Regions from separate parts of the Ottowia sp. VDI28 genome, predicted to be linked through region 3. Evidence: predicted binding sites of a transcription regulator. Region 3 holds the regulator's gene; each other region holds the start of a gene.
The links. Region 3 encodes sigma-54, which starts transcription at its own class of promoters, with help from an activator protein. Its sites were predicted from a motif close to TGGCANGNAANCTGCTTT; they were not measured.
Positions count from the first base shown of each region.

Region 1: WJU18_RS29870 (TorF family putative porin) is a predicted target of sigma-54. The motif match lies at 1,992-2,009, and genes of this name have one in related genera.
Region 2: WJU18_RS11335 (nitrate- and nitrite sensing domain-containing protein) is a predicted target of sigma-54. The motif match lies at 1,769-1,786, and genes of this name have one in related genera.
Region 4: WJU18_RS30730 (pilin) is a predicted target of sigma-54. The motif match lies at 1,609-1,626, and genes of this name have one in related genera.

Region 1 covers NZ_CP149820.1:6,287,680-6,291,891, forward strand. The annotation lists gene WJU18_RS29865 (IPTL-CTERM sorting domain-containing protein) at 1-1,810, shown strand, start outside; gene WJU18_RS29870 (TorF family putative porin) at 2,048-2,824, shown strand; gene WJU18_RS29875 (Bug family tripartite tricarboxylate transporter substrate binding protein) at 3,039-4,040, shown strand; gene WJU18_RS29880 (amidohydrolase family protein) at 4,209-4,212, shown strand, end outside.
Region 2 covers NZ_CP149820.1:2,363,106-2,367,317, reverse strand. The annotation lists gene WJU18_RS11340 (CmpA/NrtA family ABC transporter substrate-binding protein) at 1-346, opposite strand, end outside; gene WJU18_RS11335 (nitrate- and nitrite sensing domain-containing protein) at 585-1,760, opposite strand; gene nirB (nitrite reductase large subunit NirB) at 2,009-4,212, shown strand, end outside.
Region 3 covers NZ_CP149820.1:624,989-629,200, reverse strand. The annotation lists gene WJU18_RS02855 (THUMP domain-containing class I SAM-dependent RNA methyltransferase) at 1-1,258, opposite strand, end outside; gene rpoN (RNA polymerase factor sigma-54) at 1,408-2,976, opposite strand; gene lptB (LPS export ABC transporter ATP-binding protein) at 3,020-3,823, opposite strand; gene lptA (lipopolysaccharide transport periplasmic protein LptA) at 3,832-4,212, opposite strand, start outside.
Region 4 covers NZ_CP149820.1:6,467,520-6,471,731, forward strand. The annotation lists gene WJU18_RS30725 (hypothetical protein) at 1-1,067, opposite strand, end outside; gene WJU18_RS30730 (pilin) at 1,117-1,581, opposite strand; gene WJU18_RS30735 (CHASE2 domain-containing protein) at 2,021-4,212, opposite strand, start outside.

The DNA.
Region 1 (4,212 bases), 900 kb from region 3:
GCCTGCCAACACACTGCTGCGTAAACCGCTGGTGGTCGGCCATCGCGGCATGCCTGCGGGCGGCGAGAACGATGAAAACACGCTGGAAGGCTCTCGGGCTGCGGTCGCCTCCGGCGCCGATGCGGTAGAGAACGACATCTACATCACCACCGACGGCCATCTGGTCATCATGCACGACAGCACGGTCGACCGCACCACCAACGGCACGGGCGCCATCGAAAGCATGAGCTTGGCGCAGGTGAAAGCCCTGCGGACCAAGACCAAGAACTGGCAGGTCCCCACGCTGCGCGAATATTTCCAGGCTTTCAAGAACAAGCCGATCACGCACTTCATCGAGATCAAGAGCGGCACGCCCTCGGTGGTCACGCAGCTGAAAAAGGAAATCGCCGAAGAAGGCGTCGCCGAGCAGTCGATTGCGATCTCTTTCGACACCGCTCAGATGAAACGCAGCACCAGCGAGATTCCCGAGTTGGCGCTGGGCTTCCTGGGAGGCTCGGCCGATTCGGGCGCCGTACTGAACGATGTGCGCAACGTGCTCAATGCGACGCAGGGGAACAACTCCACATTCAACCCCTCCTATGGCGGCCTCAAGCGCGAAACCATGGAAGCGGCCAAGCACCGCGGCACGACCTTCTGGCCCTGGACGCTCAATACGGCCGCTGACTTCTACAAATACTATAGCTGGGGCACCAACGGCATCACCACCGACTACGCCAAATGGGCTTCGGACTTCCCCGTCGAGATTGCCGCGGCGGAACTGCCGGCCGCCATCGCCCTGAACGAGCCCGTTTCCCTGGATGTGAATCTCACCACGCAAATCGGCGAGAAGCTGGCCACGCGCGCCAATGAACTGGTGCTGCTCGGCGGCACGGCCACCGCTGGCACACCGAGCAACGGCACGGTGACCTTCACCAGCGCGGGAACGGCCGTGGTGCTGCCGGGCTACCGCTACAAGATGGGCGACGGCACCTACAGCTATGTCATTGTCTCGAAACCCGTGACCCTGTTTGTCGGCGGCAGCACGGGCAGCGTGACCGGCATTCCCAACTCGGCCACCGGGGGCGAAGTCGCCTGCAGCGGTGCCGTGCCTGGGCAAACCAGCGCGTGCGCGGTCACGCCCAAGCCGGGCTACCAGCTCGTGGATTTGTCGGCGGGCAGTGATTGCCCCGTGGGCAGCTGGAACATGGATCGCACGGTCTACACCACGGGCGTCCTGACCGGCAACTGCACCGTACAGTTCGACTTCGCGGCGGCTCCGGCAGAAGCCTCGCTCGGCGCCGTGGGCAAGGAGGGTTCGGTTCAAGCCCAGGTCAGTGGCGGAGGCACCGGTCTGTGGGCTTTCGATGCGAGCCAAGCGCTGGAGGTCTCTGCCGCCAGCGGCGCGCCATCGAACATGAGCTTCCCGTTCGGCCTGGCAGGCTTTACGCTCAGCGGTGGCGAAGCAGGCAGCCAGGCGACCGTGGAGCTGACCTACCCGCAAACGCTGCCCACCGGCGCCAAGTACTACAAATTCGGCAAAACAGCCGACAACACGCAGGACCACTGGTATGAATACCCCAATGCCACGATCAGCGGCAACAAGGTGGTGCTGACCTTAACGGACGGTACGACCGGTGACGATGACCTGGCCGCCAACGGTGTGATCCGTGATCCGGGTGGCATTGCGGTACTGGCAGATGCGCCAGCCACCACGCTGACCCCCGTGCCCACCCTGGGGCATGGCGCACTGGCATTGCTCTCGGGCGGCCTGGGCTTGCTGGCTTGGCGCCGGAAGCGCCAAGGCGCTGCCCGTGGTGTGCTTAAGACGTAAGCTTTCACGAAGGGCACTGGCTCAGCAGCGTGGCACCAGCACCGCTTTTATGCTTGCTTCTGCGCAACCGCCCCGAAAAGGGGTGTTCGCGCAGGCCCACCGCACCACTCCGGTGCGAAAACGTGGATCTGGTAACCAAACCCGCTTGCCTGAAACACCTTCGGCTCTGTGGTCTCTCAGTTGGCATGCTCCCTGCTTATGCACTTCCGGGAGCGTTTTCAACCTTTGGGAGCAAGCATGATTGACGCACGCATCAAACTGCATCACCTGGGCCTTGGCCTGACATTGTTGGCCGCCGCGATCGGCGCTTCGGCCCAAACGGCCGCACCTGCAGCCGAAGCCCCGGCGGCCGCGGCCGAACCCGCCAGCTCGCTGGCGTTCAACGCCGCGCTGACCAGCGACTACCGCTACCGCGGCATCTCGCAAAGCCGGCTCAACCCCGCCATCTCGGCCGGCGCGGACTACACCCATGCGAGCGGCTTTTACGTGGGCACCTGGCTCACCTCGATCCGCTGGATCAAGGATGCAGGGGGCGATGCGCCCATGGAATGGGACGTCTACGGCGGCTACAAAGGTACCGTGGGCCCGCTCGGCTATGACGTCGGTGTGCTGCGCTACCAGTATCCCAACCATGAACTGGCGATCAGCCCCAACACCACCGAGCTTTACGGCGCGCTGACCTGGCAAATGGTCACGGTGAAGTATTCCCACTCCGTGACCAACCTGTTCGGCTTCGATAACAGCAAGAACAGCGGCTACCTGGATGTTTCGGCCAGCTTCGATCTGGGTAACGGCTGGTCGGTCGTACCGCACGTGGGCCACCAGTGGATCAAGAACAACAACGATGCGGCGTACACCGACTACTCCGTCACGCTGAACAAGGATTTCGGCAATGGCTTCTCCGCCAGCGCCGCGCTCGTGGGCACCGACGCCAAGAAGGAACTCTATGCCACCCCTTCTGGCAAGTTCACCGGCCGCAACGGCGTGGTGGTGGGCGTCAAGTACACGTTCTGATCTCCGGTAGTCTGAATTTCCGGGCCGGGTGATCCCCCGGCCCCGAAGGGCGGCGCCAGCGCGCTGATGTCCCAAGGCGCGCGCCCATCGCGCGCAGCCTTCTCCATCCGACCTCCATCCGAATTCCGCTAGGAGAAATTCCCCCATTCTCCTTTCCCGCCGTGGCCAGGCGCCTGCCACGATCGGAGCGAATCGCACCGGATAGGAGACATCAATGACCACGCCCCTCAACAGGCGGACAGCCTTGCACCGCATGTCCTGCGGCGCCGCCGCCGCGCTCGGCTGGAACGCGGCTTCCCTGGCACAGGCCCAGGGCACCTGGCCAAGGCAACCGGTAAAGGTGGTAGTGCCCTTCGCGGCGGGCGGCTCGACAGATGTCTTCGCACGCCTGCTGGCACGTCATTTCACAGAGGTGGTCGGCCATCCCTTTGTCGTTGACAACCGCCCGGGCGCCAATGGCAATCTTGGCGCCTCGCAGGTAGCGGCCGCCCTGCCCGATGGACACACCCTGCTGCTATCGACGACAGGCCCGCTGTCCATCAACAAGCTGCTGTACCGCAACATGCCCTACGATCCGGTGACGGCTTTCACACCGATCGCGCTGCTGGCGGATCTTCCGTTGGTATTGGCGGCACACCCCTCCGTGCCGGCCAAGGATCTCACACAGCTCATCGCCTGGCTGAAAGCCCGTCCTGGCGACGTTTCCTACTCCACCGCAGGCAACGGTTCGATGGGCCATCTGGCTGCGGAGCTGGTACAGCGCGCCACCGGCACCTCCATGATCCATGTGCCCTACAAGGGCTCCGCAGGCGCGCTCAACGACTTGATCGCGGGCGTGGTGAAACTCAGCTTCGACCTGGTGCCGACCTACCTGCAGCAAATCGAAGCCGGCAAGATCCGCGCACTCGCGGTACTGGGCACGCGGCGCGTCTCGACCCTGCCTGGCGTGCCGACCCTGCTGGAATCGGGCATCAAGGCCAGTGCCGTCGGCTGGAACGGGCTGGTCGGCCCCAAGGGGCTTCCCGCGTCTATCGTGGCAATTCTGAACAAGGCCACCAACGAGTTTCTCGCCAGCACCGAGGGGCGGGCCCAGCTGCAGACCTTCTCGATGCAACCGATTGGTGGTAAACCGGAAGCGTTGTCGGCCTTTGTCCGATCGGAGATGGACAAATGGCGCCCCATCGTGGAGCCGCTCGCCTCCACCATCATGCAATAAGAACGTGTTTACGATCTCCTCGCGGGTCCGTTGCGCCCGAAAAACCGCGTCTGCCGCGTTAAAAATCCTCGCGATACCACGAGGTATCCCTGCGGTTTTCGCCTTGCATCCACCATTTTTCGATCACAACGGCCCTCGCGCCGAGATCGTAAACACGTTCTAAGCCACATGC
Region 2 (4,212 bases), 1.7 Mb from region 3:
CCATGAGCACGGCCATGTCCTTGCGGGTCCCGCCCACGCCCAGATGCACGCCATAGATCAGGCCATAGAGCACGTGAGACATATCGAGCTCGCCATTCACGAGCTTGTCCCGCACGCCAGCCCAGCTGGCCTCCTTGCTGAGCACGAGCTTCACACCGTATTTTTTGTCCAGCCCCAACACCGAGGCCATGACGACGCTTGCACAGTCGGTCAGGGGAATGAAACCGATCTTGACCTCCTCCTTCTCGGGCTTGTCAGAACCAGCGGCCCAAGCACCGCGGTAACCCAAGGCGGTACCCGCGGTCAGTGCAAGGAAACCGCGGCGTGGAATGGTGGATGGCGACATGTCAAAACTCCTTCGAACGTGGGAGACAAAAAACAAAAACGGCGCCTGACCTCAGCCCGCATGTGCGGGGAAGAGGAGGACGCCGTTGTCTTCTTCCACTCGGCCGCCATTGGCCGAGCTTTGAGTGAGTCATTGCATGAAGCGTGCCAAACACATCTCACGGACAAGCACTGCGGTTCTGGCTGACACAATGATGCTGCACTGCACCATGCTGGTGCCGCTCAAGGCCTGCGACACCTCAATGCGGTGCAGCCGGCAGCAGATCAGCCATCGCCAAGACAGCCTCGGCCACCTCAGCCAGCTTGCGGCCCTGATGCATCGCGGTTTGACGCAGCAGCTTGTGCGCGTCTCCCTCGCTGAGCTGCCGCCGAGCCATCAGGAGGCCCTTGGCGCGCTCGACCAGCTTGCGCTCCTGAAGCGCGGCTCGCGCGGTTTCCAGTTCGCCCTGCATGGCTTGCAGGCGTTGGGACTGCTCCTGCACCAGTTCCAGCACCGACCGATTCAGCTGAGGCCCAAGGCCTGCGGCCGGAGCCTGGGCGGTATCGAAGAAATCCGCATCCGCACTCACGGCCGGCAAGGGTTCGCGCGCCTGGGCAATGCGGCATTCGCATTGATACAGCAGTTCTGCCGCAAGTTGGGTTTCCACGGCGTGGAGCGCATCCATGCGGCGTGTGGCGACGTCGAACCATGTCTCGCGCAGATCGGCCGCGGATCCGGCGCCCGCCGGATCGGTGCATCCCACGCGGCGCAGGCGCTCCAGCGCGGCATCTTCGGAGCGCCACAACGGCAGGAGCGCGGGCGGAGCGAATTCGGCGAAGACCTGGAAACACCGCTCCTGCGCGGCAATCAGGTGCAGCCAATGCTGCTGGCGCTGCTCGCCACCCGCGCCGAACGCGGCAACGCCCGCCGCACGCTCTTGCCCCGCAAGTTCCTTGCCTTGCATGAAGTGGAACAACGCCACCAGCAGGCGGGAAACGCCAGGGTCTGCGGCGCTGTCGGCGGCTTCGAACACCACGGCCAGAACACCCGCCACCAGCTTGGAGAAGGCCACGACCGCCTCTTCGGGATTGACAAGGCGCGCCTCTATGCGCCCGCGCAGCGCGGGCAACACATCCAGCCCCTGCAATACATAGGCAATTCGGCTGAACAGGCGAGCTCCTTGAGCCGGCGTGTCCAACTGGCCGAAGCCTGCCCGTACGTCGCGCGCCAACTGCTCACACTCCTCGATCTGCTCCACCAGCAAGGCCGGCGCACCACCCCCCGTCAGGTAGACGATGCACAGCCCCCTCTCCTTCTGCAGCGCATGGATCAGCCGCCCGAGCAGATCGACGAGCGCACTGGTGCGCTGAAGCTGCTCCAGCTCGGCGATCTCGCACTGGCGGGCTACCTGGAGGAAATGCAAAGCGGAAGTCATGCCTCTTCCCAGCAATTCGCGTGCCGGAAATACCCGTCCAGGCATGCACCAACTTGCAGCGCAGCACCTGGCACGGCAATTGCATCGCTTTTTCGCAAGGCCGCGGCGCAAAGGCGCGCCGCACCAGACAGAGGCGTCATTCACCGGCATGGGTCAAACCGTGCTCCGTGAAGGCGCTTTTTTTGTTGCCGGGCCGCTCCAAGTTCTGAAGCCCGGAAGGTTTTGTTTCAGCCAGACAGAGGTTCACGATGAAAAAACCAAGGCTCGTGATGGTAGGCAATGGTATGGCGGGCGTACGCACGCTGGAAGAGTTGCTCAAGATCGCCCCCGATCTGTACGACATCACCGTGTTCGGCGCAGAGCCCCACCCCAACTACAACCGCATCCTGCTGTCGCCGGTGCTGGCGGGCGAGCAGACGCTGGAAGAGATCGTGCTCAACGATTGGGCCTGGTATGAGCAGAACAACATTACGCTGCACGCAGGCTGTGCCGTGACGGGGGTAGACCGAAGCCGGCGCATTGTGCATGCCGCCAATGGCGTGAGCGCCGAATACGACAGGCTGATCATCGCCACGGGCTCCAACCCGTTCATGCTGCCCATTCCCGGCAAGGACCTGCAAGGTGTACTGGCCTACCGCGACATCGCGGATACCCAGGCCATGATCGAGGCCGCCACGCAATACAAGGAAGCCGTGGTCATCGGCGGCGGCCTGCTGGGCCTGGAAGCAGCCAACGGCCTGATGAAACGCGGCATGAAGGTGACCGTGGTACATGCGGGCGAATGGCTGATGGAGCGCCAGCTGGACGACGTCGCAGGCAAGCTTTTGCAGAAATCTCTGGCCGAACGGGGCATGCAGTTCCTGATGACGGCGCAAACACAGGAGTTGCTGGGCGATGCGGACGGCGGCAAAGGCGGCCGCGTGCGCGCGGTGAAATTCAAGGACGGCAGCGAAACGCCCGCGCAGCTGGTGGTGATGGCGGTGGGCATACGCCCCAACACCGAGTTGGCGGAAAAGATCCGGCTCCACGTCAATCGCGGCATCGTGGTCAGCGACACGCTGCAAACCGTCACCGATGCGCGCATCTACGCCGTGGGCGAATGCGCGGCGCACCGGGGTATTGCCTATGGCCTCGTCGCCCCTCTGTTCGAACAGGGCAAGGTGCTCGCGAACCACCTGGCCGAGTTCGGCATCGGGCGCTACCAAGGCTCCATGACCTCCACCAAGCTGAAAGTCACGGGGATTGACCTGTTCAGCGCTGGCGATTTTCAGGGTGGCGCGGACACCGAGGAGATCGTGCTCAGCGATCCGTTCGCGGGCGTCTACAAGAAGCTCGTTCTCAAGGACGACAAGCTGGTGGGCGCGTGCCTGTATGGCGACACCGTGGATGGCAGCTGGTACTTCAAGCTTTTGAGAGAAGGCCGCACGGTCAAGGACATCCGCGACAAACTGATGTTCGGTGAATCCAATATCGGCGACGCCGGCCATCAAGGCCACAACAAGGCGGCCGCGATGCAAGATAGCGACGAGGTCTGCGGCTGCAACGGCGTTACCAAGGGCACGATCTGCAAAGCCATTCAGGAAAAGGGCCTGTTCACGCTGGAAGAGGTGCGCAAGCACACCAAGGCCAGCGCAAGCTGCGGCTCATGCACCGGGCTGGTCGAGCAGATCATCATGTTCACGGCAGGTGGCGATTTCTCGGCGGCCCCCAAAACCAAGGCCCTGTGCGGTTGCACCGACCACGGCCATCAGGCGGTACGCGAGGCTATTGCGAAGCATCGCCTGCTCAGTGTGGCCGAGGTCCAGCATTTCATGGAATGGCGCACGCCTAACGGTTGCGCCACCTGCCGCCCTGCACTCAACTACTACCTCATCAGCACCTGGCCCAAGGAAGCCCGGGATGATCCGCAAAGCCGCCTGATCAACGAGCGCAGCCATGCCAACATTCAGAAAGACGGCACCTACAGTGTGGTGCCGCGCATGTGGGGCGGAGAGACCTCGGCCGCGGAACTTCGCCGCATTGCCGACGTGGTGGACAAATACGGCATTCCCACCGTGAAGGTCACCGGCGGACAACGCATCGACCTGCTGGGCGTGAAGAAAGAAGACCTGCAGGCGGTGTGGCGCGACATTGGCATGCCGAGCGGGCACGCCTACGCCAAGGCGCTGCGCACCGTGAAAACCTGCGTGGGCAGCGAGTGGTGCCGCATGGGTACGCAGGACAGCACCAAACTGGGCAAAGATCTGGAGCGCGCCTTCGTGGGCATGCATGCGCCGCACAAGGTCAAGTTCGCTGTCAGCGGCTGTCCTCGCAACTGCGCGGAGAGCGGCATCAAGGACGTCGGGATCATCGGCGTCGATAGCGGCTGGGAAATGCACGTCGCCGGCAATGGCGGCATCAAGACCGAGGTGGGGCAGTTCTTCGTCAAGCTCAAGTCTGCCGAAGAAGTCAT
Region 3 (4,212 bases):
CTGGAGATGCCCGGCCCGTCAGATCGAAACGGAACAGCCGGCATTCGATGGGACCGTTCCACATCGGCACCCGGCGCGATTCCTTCAGCCGTAGACGGCCAGGGAGCTTGAGATCGGGCGTCAACAGCCAGGCACTCCAGCCCGCGTAGTGTGACTTCCAATGCGCACTGAGCTGACGGAAGAAATCGTCGCCGGCGTCGACCTCGGCCGCCGTCCCCGTCCCTTCTCCCCGCGCGCGCGCCAGTGTGCCGCTCTGGAAAGCCTCGCGGCCCCGGCCGGCCACACCCGCGGCAGCGATACGCTCACCATAGGGTGGGTTCATGACGATCACGCCCGGTTGGGCGCTTGGCGGCATGCGTTGCAGCGCATCGCCGCCGCGCAGTTGCACGGCATCAGCCACGCCAGCGCGCTCTGCATTGCGTTGGGCAAAATCGACCATGCGGTGGGCCACGTCGCTACCGAAGACGGGCACGTCGGCAGACCTGCGCTCGCCTTGGGCTTCGCTTTTCATGGTTTGCCAGCTTGCGCGATCAAATGGTCTCAATTGCTCGAAACCAAAGGATCGCTGACCGCCCGCGGGCAGCCCTAGCTGAATCTGCGCCGCCTCGATGACGATCGTGCCGCTGCCGCAGCAGGGGTCATACAGCGGCACTTCCTGCACCGAGCGCGTAGCAGGCTGCCACCAGCCGCTAGCGGCCAACATGGCGGCTGCCAGGGTTTCCTTCAGCGGCGCGTCACCCTTGTCCTGGCGCCAACCGCGCTTGAACAGCGGCTCGCCCGAGGTGTCGATGTACAGCGTGGCAGTGTCGACCGTGAGGTGGGCATGCAGGCGCACATTCGGCGCATGCGTATCGATGCTGGGACGTACACCGCCCCGTTGGCGGAAACGGTCGGCCACGGCATCCTTGACGCGTAACGTCGCGAAATTCAGGCTCTGCAGCGGACTGTGCTGCGCCGTCAACTCGATGCGAAAGCTCTGGCGAGGCGTGAACCATTCTTCCCAAGCCACGCCTGAGCCGAGCCTGTAGAGATCTTCCGCGTCGCGATAGGGGCCGTGCGCCAGCTCGATCAGCACCCGCTGCGCCAGGCGGCTGTACAGATTGAGGCGCAGCGCGCCCGCCCAATCGGTGCGCACGCGCACACCCGCGCGCACGGTGAGCAAATCACTGCCGACCAGGCCCGTGAGGCCGTGCACTTCATCGGCCAGGAAACCTTCAACGCCGGCGGCGCAGGGTAGGAAGAGGGTCAGTTGGTTCATTTGATCGGGACGCGGCACAGGCCAGTAAGGGGTGATTGTCGCTCCCGCCGAGGGTGGCAAGCCTTGCCCGCCGGGATCGCCGGGCTCCAGCCTGGCAGCAGCGTGTACAAAACCCCTCTTGCCGAGCTGGAGCTCGGCGGTCCCAGGGGTTACGCCAGCTTGCGCAAGCTCGCCACGGGAATGCGCAGCCCTTCGCGGTACTTGGCCACCGTTCGGCGGGCGCAATCGATGCCTTGCTCCTTGAGCATATCGGCGATCTGGTTGTCCGATAGCGGCTTCTTCGTGTCCTCGGCGGAGATGAATTGCTTGATGAGCGCCCTCACCGCCGTACTGGAGGCATTGCCACCGGCTTCCGTCCCCAGCGCAGAGCCGAAGAAGTGCTTCAGCTCGAAGGTGCCCTGCGGCGTGGCCATGTATTTGGCGGTCGTTACACGGCTGATGGTTGATTCATGCACGCCCAGCTCGTCGGCCAGCTCGCGCTGCACCATGGGACGCATGGCCAGTTCGCCATGGACAAAGAAATTCTTCTGCCGCTCGACGATGGCCTGTGACACGCGCAGGATGGTGTCGAAGCGCTGCTGGATGTTCTTGATGAACCACCGGGCCTCCTGCAAGCGCTGCGCCAACGCCTGGTGGTTCTCGCCGCCTCGACCGCCGCGCAAGGCACCGGCATAGATGTCGTGCACGCGCAGACGCGGCATCACATCGGGGTTGAGCTGCACACGAAAGCGCTGCTGCGCACCCTGGCCGCTGCAGGTGACGATGACATCCGGCACAATGGCATTACGCGTGACATCCGCAAAGCGCCGCCCCGGCTTGGGTTCCAGCCGGCCAATATAGGCCATGGCAGCGCGCACCAGGTCTTCGGGTTCACCCGTGGCCTGGGCAAGCCGCCGTGCATCGCGCCGCGCCAACAGGTCCATGGCGCCGTGCTGAGTACAAATCTGCAGCGCCGCGGCGACAAGCGCCTGCTCCTGCGCGCCCAACCCTCGCTCATTCTGGCGGCTCTTGAGCTGCAGCGTGAGGCATTCAGCCAGGTTGCGCGCGCCGACGCCGGCGGGCTCCAGTGATTGCACGAGCCTGAGTGCCAGTGTGAAGCGGTGCACCAACTCTTCCATCTGCTCCTGGCCGTCGTTCTCATCAAGGAGGGTCGCGGCCAGTTCAGCGAGCGTGTCTTCGAGGTAGCCATCCTCGTTCAGCGACTCGATCATGAAACGCACGGCCGCCGCATCCTCCGGCATCAGGCGCAGGGACAAGGCCTGGCGGTGCAGGTGATCGGTCAGAGACTCCTGCGGCGTACCACGCTCGCCGGGGTCGAGTTCGTCGTCATCTTCCAGATTGTTACGGCGGGCGGGCGCATCGCCTCCCCATTCACCGTCGTCGGGCTGGGTTTCCACGCTGCCATCGCCGTCCCAGCTTTCAGCGACCAGGGTCTCGCCCCTGGCCCCGTCGGTATCGCCGAAATCGTCTGTGCCAGCCTCCGCGCCCTGTTCGCTGGCGCGGTCGCCTTCGCTCACGCGGGTATCGGCGCGCGCAAGGCCGAATGCCTCGCGGTCGGCGTCTTCTTCTGCGCGCTCAAGAAAGGGATTGTCGTCCAGCATCTGCTCGACTTCGCTGGCCAATTCCAGCGTGGACAGCTGCAAAAGCCGGATCGACTGCTGTAGCTGGGGCGTGAGCGCAAGATGCTGGGAAACGCGCAGTGAAAGGCCGGGTTTCATGCCGTCACCGCCGCGCCGGTGTACTCAATAGCGTGTTCACGCTTCAGAGCCGGAAGTGTTCGCCAAGGTACACACGCCGCACTTCAGGATCGGCAACGATCTCCTCGGGGGTACCTGCGGCCAGCACACGGCCTTCACTGATGATGACCGCATGGTCGCAGATGCCCAGTGTCTCGCGCACGTTGTGGTCGGTGATCAGCACACCAATGCCGCGCCCTTTGAGAAAGGCGATGATGCGCTGGATTTCGATGACGGCAATAGGATCGATACCGGCAAAGGGCTCATCCAGCAGAATGAAGCGTGGCTGCGTGGCCAGCGCTCGCGCGATCTCCACGCGGCGGCGCTCGCCCCCGGAAAGCGAGGGCGCGGGCGAATCACGCAAATCGTTCACGTGAAGCTGCTCCAGCAACTCCGTCAACCGGCGCTCGATTTCGGCCTTGGGCAGCGGGTGGCCATTCTCGTCCTGCTGCAATTCGAGCACGGCCCGCACATTTTCCGCGACGGTGAGCTTGCGGAAGATCGAGGCTTCCTGTGGCAGATAGGAAAGGCCCAGCCGCGAACGCCGGTGGATCGGCATGTGCTCGATCGGCTGGCCGTCGATGCTGATCTGGCCGCCATCGGCGCGCAACAGGCCGACGATCATATAGAACGACGTGGTCTTGCCAGCGCCGTTGGGGCCGAGCAGCCCCACCACCTCGCCATTGCGGACCGTGAGCGATACATCATGCACCACGCGCCGCGCGCCATAGTTCTTGCGCAGGCTTCGGACCTCCAGACGGCTGGAGCCGGGCGCCGCTGCCTGGGACGGCGAGACGGCGGCGTTGAGGACGGGGGCGGGCTGCTCCACCTGCCCACTCACTGGGATGGCCCCGTGGAAGGCCGCAGCGGCACGGCGGACTCCGCCCCGGAGGCTGGAGCAGGTGTACCACGCGGCGCCAGAATAGCCCGCACACGTCCGCCAGCCCCCTTCGAAGGGGTGGCACCCGCGGAACGCGCCGCGCCATCGACGGTGTAGACCTCGGTGGTGTTGTTGTAGACGATGACCGCCCCCGTGACTTCATCCTGCATGGTGGAGCCAGCCAGGCGCCGCATCTCGGCACGGCGGATAAAGCGCACGGTGTCGGCCTTGCTGTCGTACTCGATGGTGTCGCCTTCGCCTTCGATGTATTCGTCCAGGCCTTCGCGCTTCTGGCGGAAGAAAGCCCGCTTGCCCGGCTCGGCATACATCACGCCGAA
Region 4 (4,212 bases), 720 kb from region 3:
TAATTTCTATGCTCGTAATACGGCTCTAAGAGCAAACTCGTGGACTCCAGCATATGCCCTACCAAAAACCAAGAAACCGCAAAAAGAAGCCACGGATTTTTTCTTCTATAAAGCAGAGCTCCAACTAGAGCCCCACATAATGCGATCCCTGAGGCATATATTTTCACGGCGTCATCGGTAATAACCTTTTGATCCTGAAATGGACCAAAATATGCCACTTTCGGGAGGATTATGAGATAAACATACTCCCAAAGTATGAATAACTCACCTTGCAACCTCTCCCAAGAGGAGAATCCTCTAAATTCACTAATTTTCTGCCAGGGTCGAACCAATGGAGAAATGTAAACCAACAAAATAACAACAGACGCTCCAAGAACACTAATGCGTGTACGCCTCCATGCTGCAGCAGCAGCATTATTTTTCAGCAAGGAGATTTCCACTGTAAAGACAAGTGCAGGTAATAATATGCCATTTTCTTTGGAAAGAGTCGCAAACGCAGTCCCTCCTCCTAACACCAGCGTCTGAAGCAATAATCTCTTTTTAGGTTGCGCCGAAAAATAGTCAAATGCTTTTAAATAAATTAGAGCAGCTAACAGCATAAAGAATGCAGCCAAAGTGGTCATTCTTTGAATCAATATTAAGCTGCTTGATGCCAATATCGGAGAGCATGCCCAAGAAGCAGCAGCAATCAGGGCAAACTCATTTGCCTTACTCTCTTGCCGCTCCTCCTCTCTTACCAATTGATGAAGCTGACGGGCTAGAAAAAAAACGATTACCGCATTACATGCATGAATGCTGATATTTGTAAAAAAGAGGCCTTCTCCATTGCCGGGCCATGCAGAATGCTGCAATGCAAATGTCAAAAGCGCGAGCGGCCGCCCGAGAGGTCCTGCGTGACCCGAATACACGAACTCCCAGAAGCTTACCCAGCCATCAATGCTCGCCAGATCTTTTAAGTTTGAATAATCATCATAATAAAAAGCTCCGCCGACACCAGGCAGATATAGCAAAACTATGCCGACATACAAAAGAAGGGCAAGGATAGTGGTATTACTTTTCTTTTGCATATCCAAAAAAAACCCCAGATAACTGGGGTCCCGGATTAGATTTAAATATTTATCGGCAAGAACCAGGCATCAGTCTAGCAGGCGTCCCAGCGCATGTCCATTTTGTGATTCCAGTTGTCGTGTTGCCCGAAGGAGTCAGAGTAACTCGAATAACATCAGCGTCAACTGTACCGTTCACTGCAATCAAACCGGTGGTAGCGCCCACGCTCATCCCAGTTGCGTATTTCGTCGCTTTGAAACTGCTCGCGCAGGTGTTCAGGCTTAAAAAGCCTTTAGATTGCACGATTTCAGAAACACAAGTGCGAGCAGAGCTAGCCGCCAGCACAATCTCGGACACCTTTGCCCGCTTGGTGTAGTCTTGGTAAGCCGGCAGCGCAACGGCCGCCAAAATGCCGATGATCGCGACAACGATCATCAATTCAATCAGGGTAAAACCCTTCTGTACTTTACGGAGCGATTTCATTTTCACTTCCTCTTCCTGCGATGGTGGTGGTTGGATCTGGAGATTTTGCATTGAGTGCGTTGCCGCACAGGGCTTGCCTATGCATCTAGCGTGCCAGCGGTGCCGGGAGGCTTGCTTGCCCCTGCCACGTGGTCATTGTGCAATAGTTGGCAGAACGCAGTGACTATTTTTGGTCTTTTGGGTTACTTGGGGCGACATTTTTTGTCACAAATTTTGGTGCTTAGATACACCATTTGTCTTCATCACAACGCCTCACAGCGCCCTAGGGTAAGAGAGATGTTTACTTTTCCCCCCGCCCAGGAGATCACAATGTTGTCTCTGTCATGAGGCATGATTTCTTCGTATGGACGCCGGACCTATCGTGTGGTGGATGCGTCGCCAGCCGGACAGCCAAGAAAAACGGCTTCGGTGAATTTTTCACCGAAGCCGTTTTTTGAGTGTACGAAGTATGCGCGACCTCAGTGGACGCGGAACACCTCTTCTCAAGTTCTCATATCCACAAACTCTTGTCCACTAAGCCACCTCCGTCCGGATCTGGGAGCGGTCTGTGATGAGCGGCAATCCGTTGCTCGTACAGCCGGTAGAGCTCAAAGCCGGGATTCAACTCACGAAGCTGGTTCACCTTGGCCTCGCATTCGGCCATGTCCCCGCGCCGCTGGGCCTCCAGCAATTGCTCCCAAAGCGTCAGTTCCTGCGTCAAAGCACGGAGCGAAATGCCCTCCTGCGCGCGCACGGTGTGAATAGTGACGGCCTGGTGGCGCCCCCTGACGCGCACACGGTCCAGCTCCTGCCATATAAAGCCGTGCGCTTGCTCGCGGGTAGTGGCGCTGGCCACGATATTGACACCGTAAACACTGGAAAGCCCTTCCAGGCGGGCAGCCAGGTTCACGGCATCGCCCACCACGGTATAGGCCCGCCGCACGTCGGAACCCATGTCGCCCACCGACATCTGCCCGGTGCTGATACCGATACCCAGGCCCAAGGGCGAGCGGCCGGCGGCGATACGTTCGATGTTGAGGATGTGCAGGGCCTGCTCCATGGCCAGCGCGGCCTGCACAGCCAGGCTGGCGTGATCGGGGGTGGCCACCGGGGCGCCCCAGAAGGCCATGACGCAATCGCCCATGTATTTGTCGATGGTGCCGCGATGGGCGCGGATCACGTTGGTCAGGCGGCTGTGCACATTGTTCAGCAAGGCCTGCACCTGACGCGGCGCCATGGTTTCCGAAAGGCCAGTGAAGCCGCGCATGTCGCAGAACATGACCGTCAGCTCCTCGGTCCGGGCCTGCATGCTGTATTGCTCGGGGTTCTTGAGCATCTGGCGCACGAGCTCTGGCGGCACGTAGGTGCCAAAAAGCTGCGCCAGGTCGCGCTTGGCCCGGCCTTCCACAAAATAGCCCCAGGCCATGTTGAGAGCCAGCGCGGTAAGCGCCATCATGAGGGCGGCTGCCTGGGGCAAAGCCAGGCCGGCACCTATGTAGAGGCCAGTGTTCAATGCCAACAGGCCAGCGATCACCGCCACGCCGAGCAGCAGCGCGCCCGCCATGGGCAGGAATGGCAGACCAAAGATCAGCAAGGCCCCGGCGGCAAGCACCACCAGCACCTCATAACCACGCGCATAGTCGGGCTGGTGGGCAATCCGGCCGTCGAGCATGCCCGAGATCAGGTTGGCATGGATTTCGACGCCGGGGAAGGCCTCGCCCACGGGGGTGGTGCGCAAGTCCATGAGGCCGGGGGCGGTAAAGCCGAGCAATGCCACGCGGCCTTTCAGGCTGCCGGCGGGGAGCTTGCCTTCGATCACCTGGGCGGCGGAGATATAGCGGAACGAGCCGCCTTGCGGACCGCCATGGCCACGGTAAGGCACCAGCGCCGTGGCGCGCCGGTCCAGGGGAACCTGCAAGCCTTGCGGGCCGCGGCCCAGCTTGACGGCGGCCAGGGGGCTGGCGGCATCGCTGGAAGCGGCGCGCTGTATCTGCAGGCGCGGCTCACCCAGGCTGTGGCGGAGCGTGGCCAGCGCCAGCGATTCGTAGAATGCGCCCCCGAACTCGGCCAGCATCGGTACGGAGCGCACAACGCCATCGGAGTCCCCTACGGCGTTGAAGAAGCCGCCATGCGGCGCGGCCTTGGCGAGCAGCTCGATGTTGGCGCCGTAGCCGTCCCATTGCAGCAGGCCGGGAAGCGGCGCGCTGGCATCGGGTTTCAGCACGGGCTCGGGCAAGGTGCCTGCGCGGCGGCCTCCGCGGTCGCTGGTGAAGTAATAGCCAAGGGCCACTGGCCGGTTGACCAAGGCTTTGGCCAGCATGGTGTCGTAGTCAAGCCGGGGGGTGGCGCCCGCCAGCCACTCGGCAAAACCGGGCTGGCCGCTCAATTGGTGATTGGCCAGGGCCTGAAGCTCGTGCAGGCCGGAGCTGCGGTCGGGTTCTGCAAACACGACGTCAAGGCCCAGGGCGGCCACTTGCTGCCGGGCGGTCAGTTCGGTGATCAGGGCCGCAACGCGTTCGCGGCTCCAGGGCCACTGGCCCAGCCGGGCCAGGCTGGGCTCGTCGATGTCGACGATGACCACGCGCTCGTCCAGCGTGCCCGGCATGGTGAGCTGCATGCGGATGTCGTAAAGCCTGGCGTCCAGGCGCGTGAGGCTGTCCTGCGTCCAGACGCCGCAGGCATGCAGCAGCGCCAGCAACACCA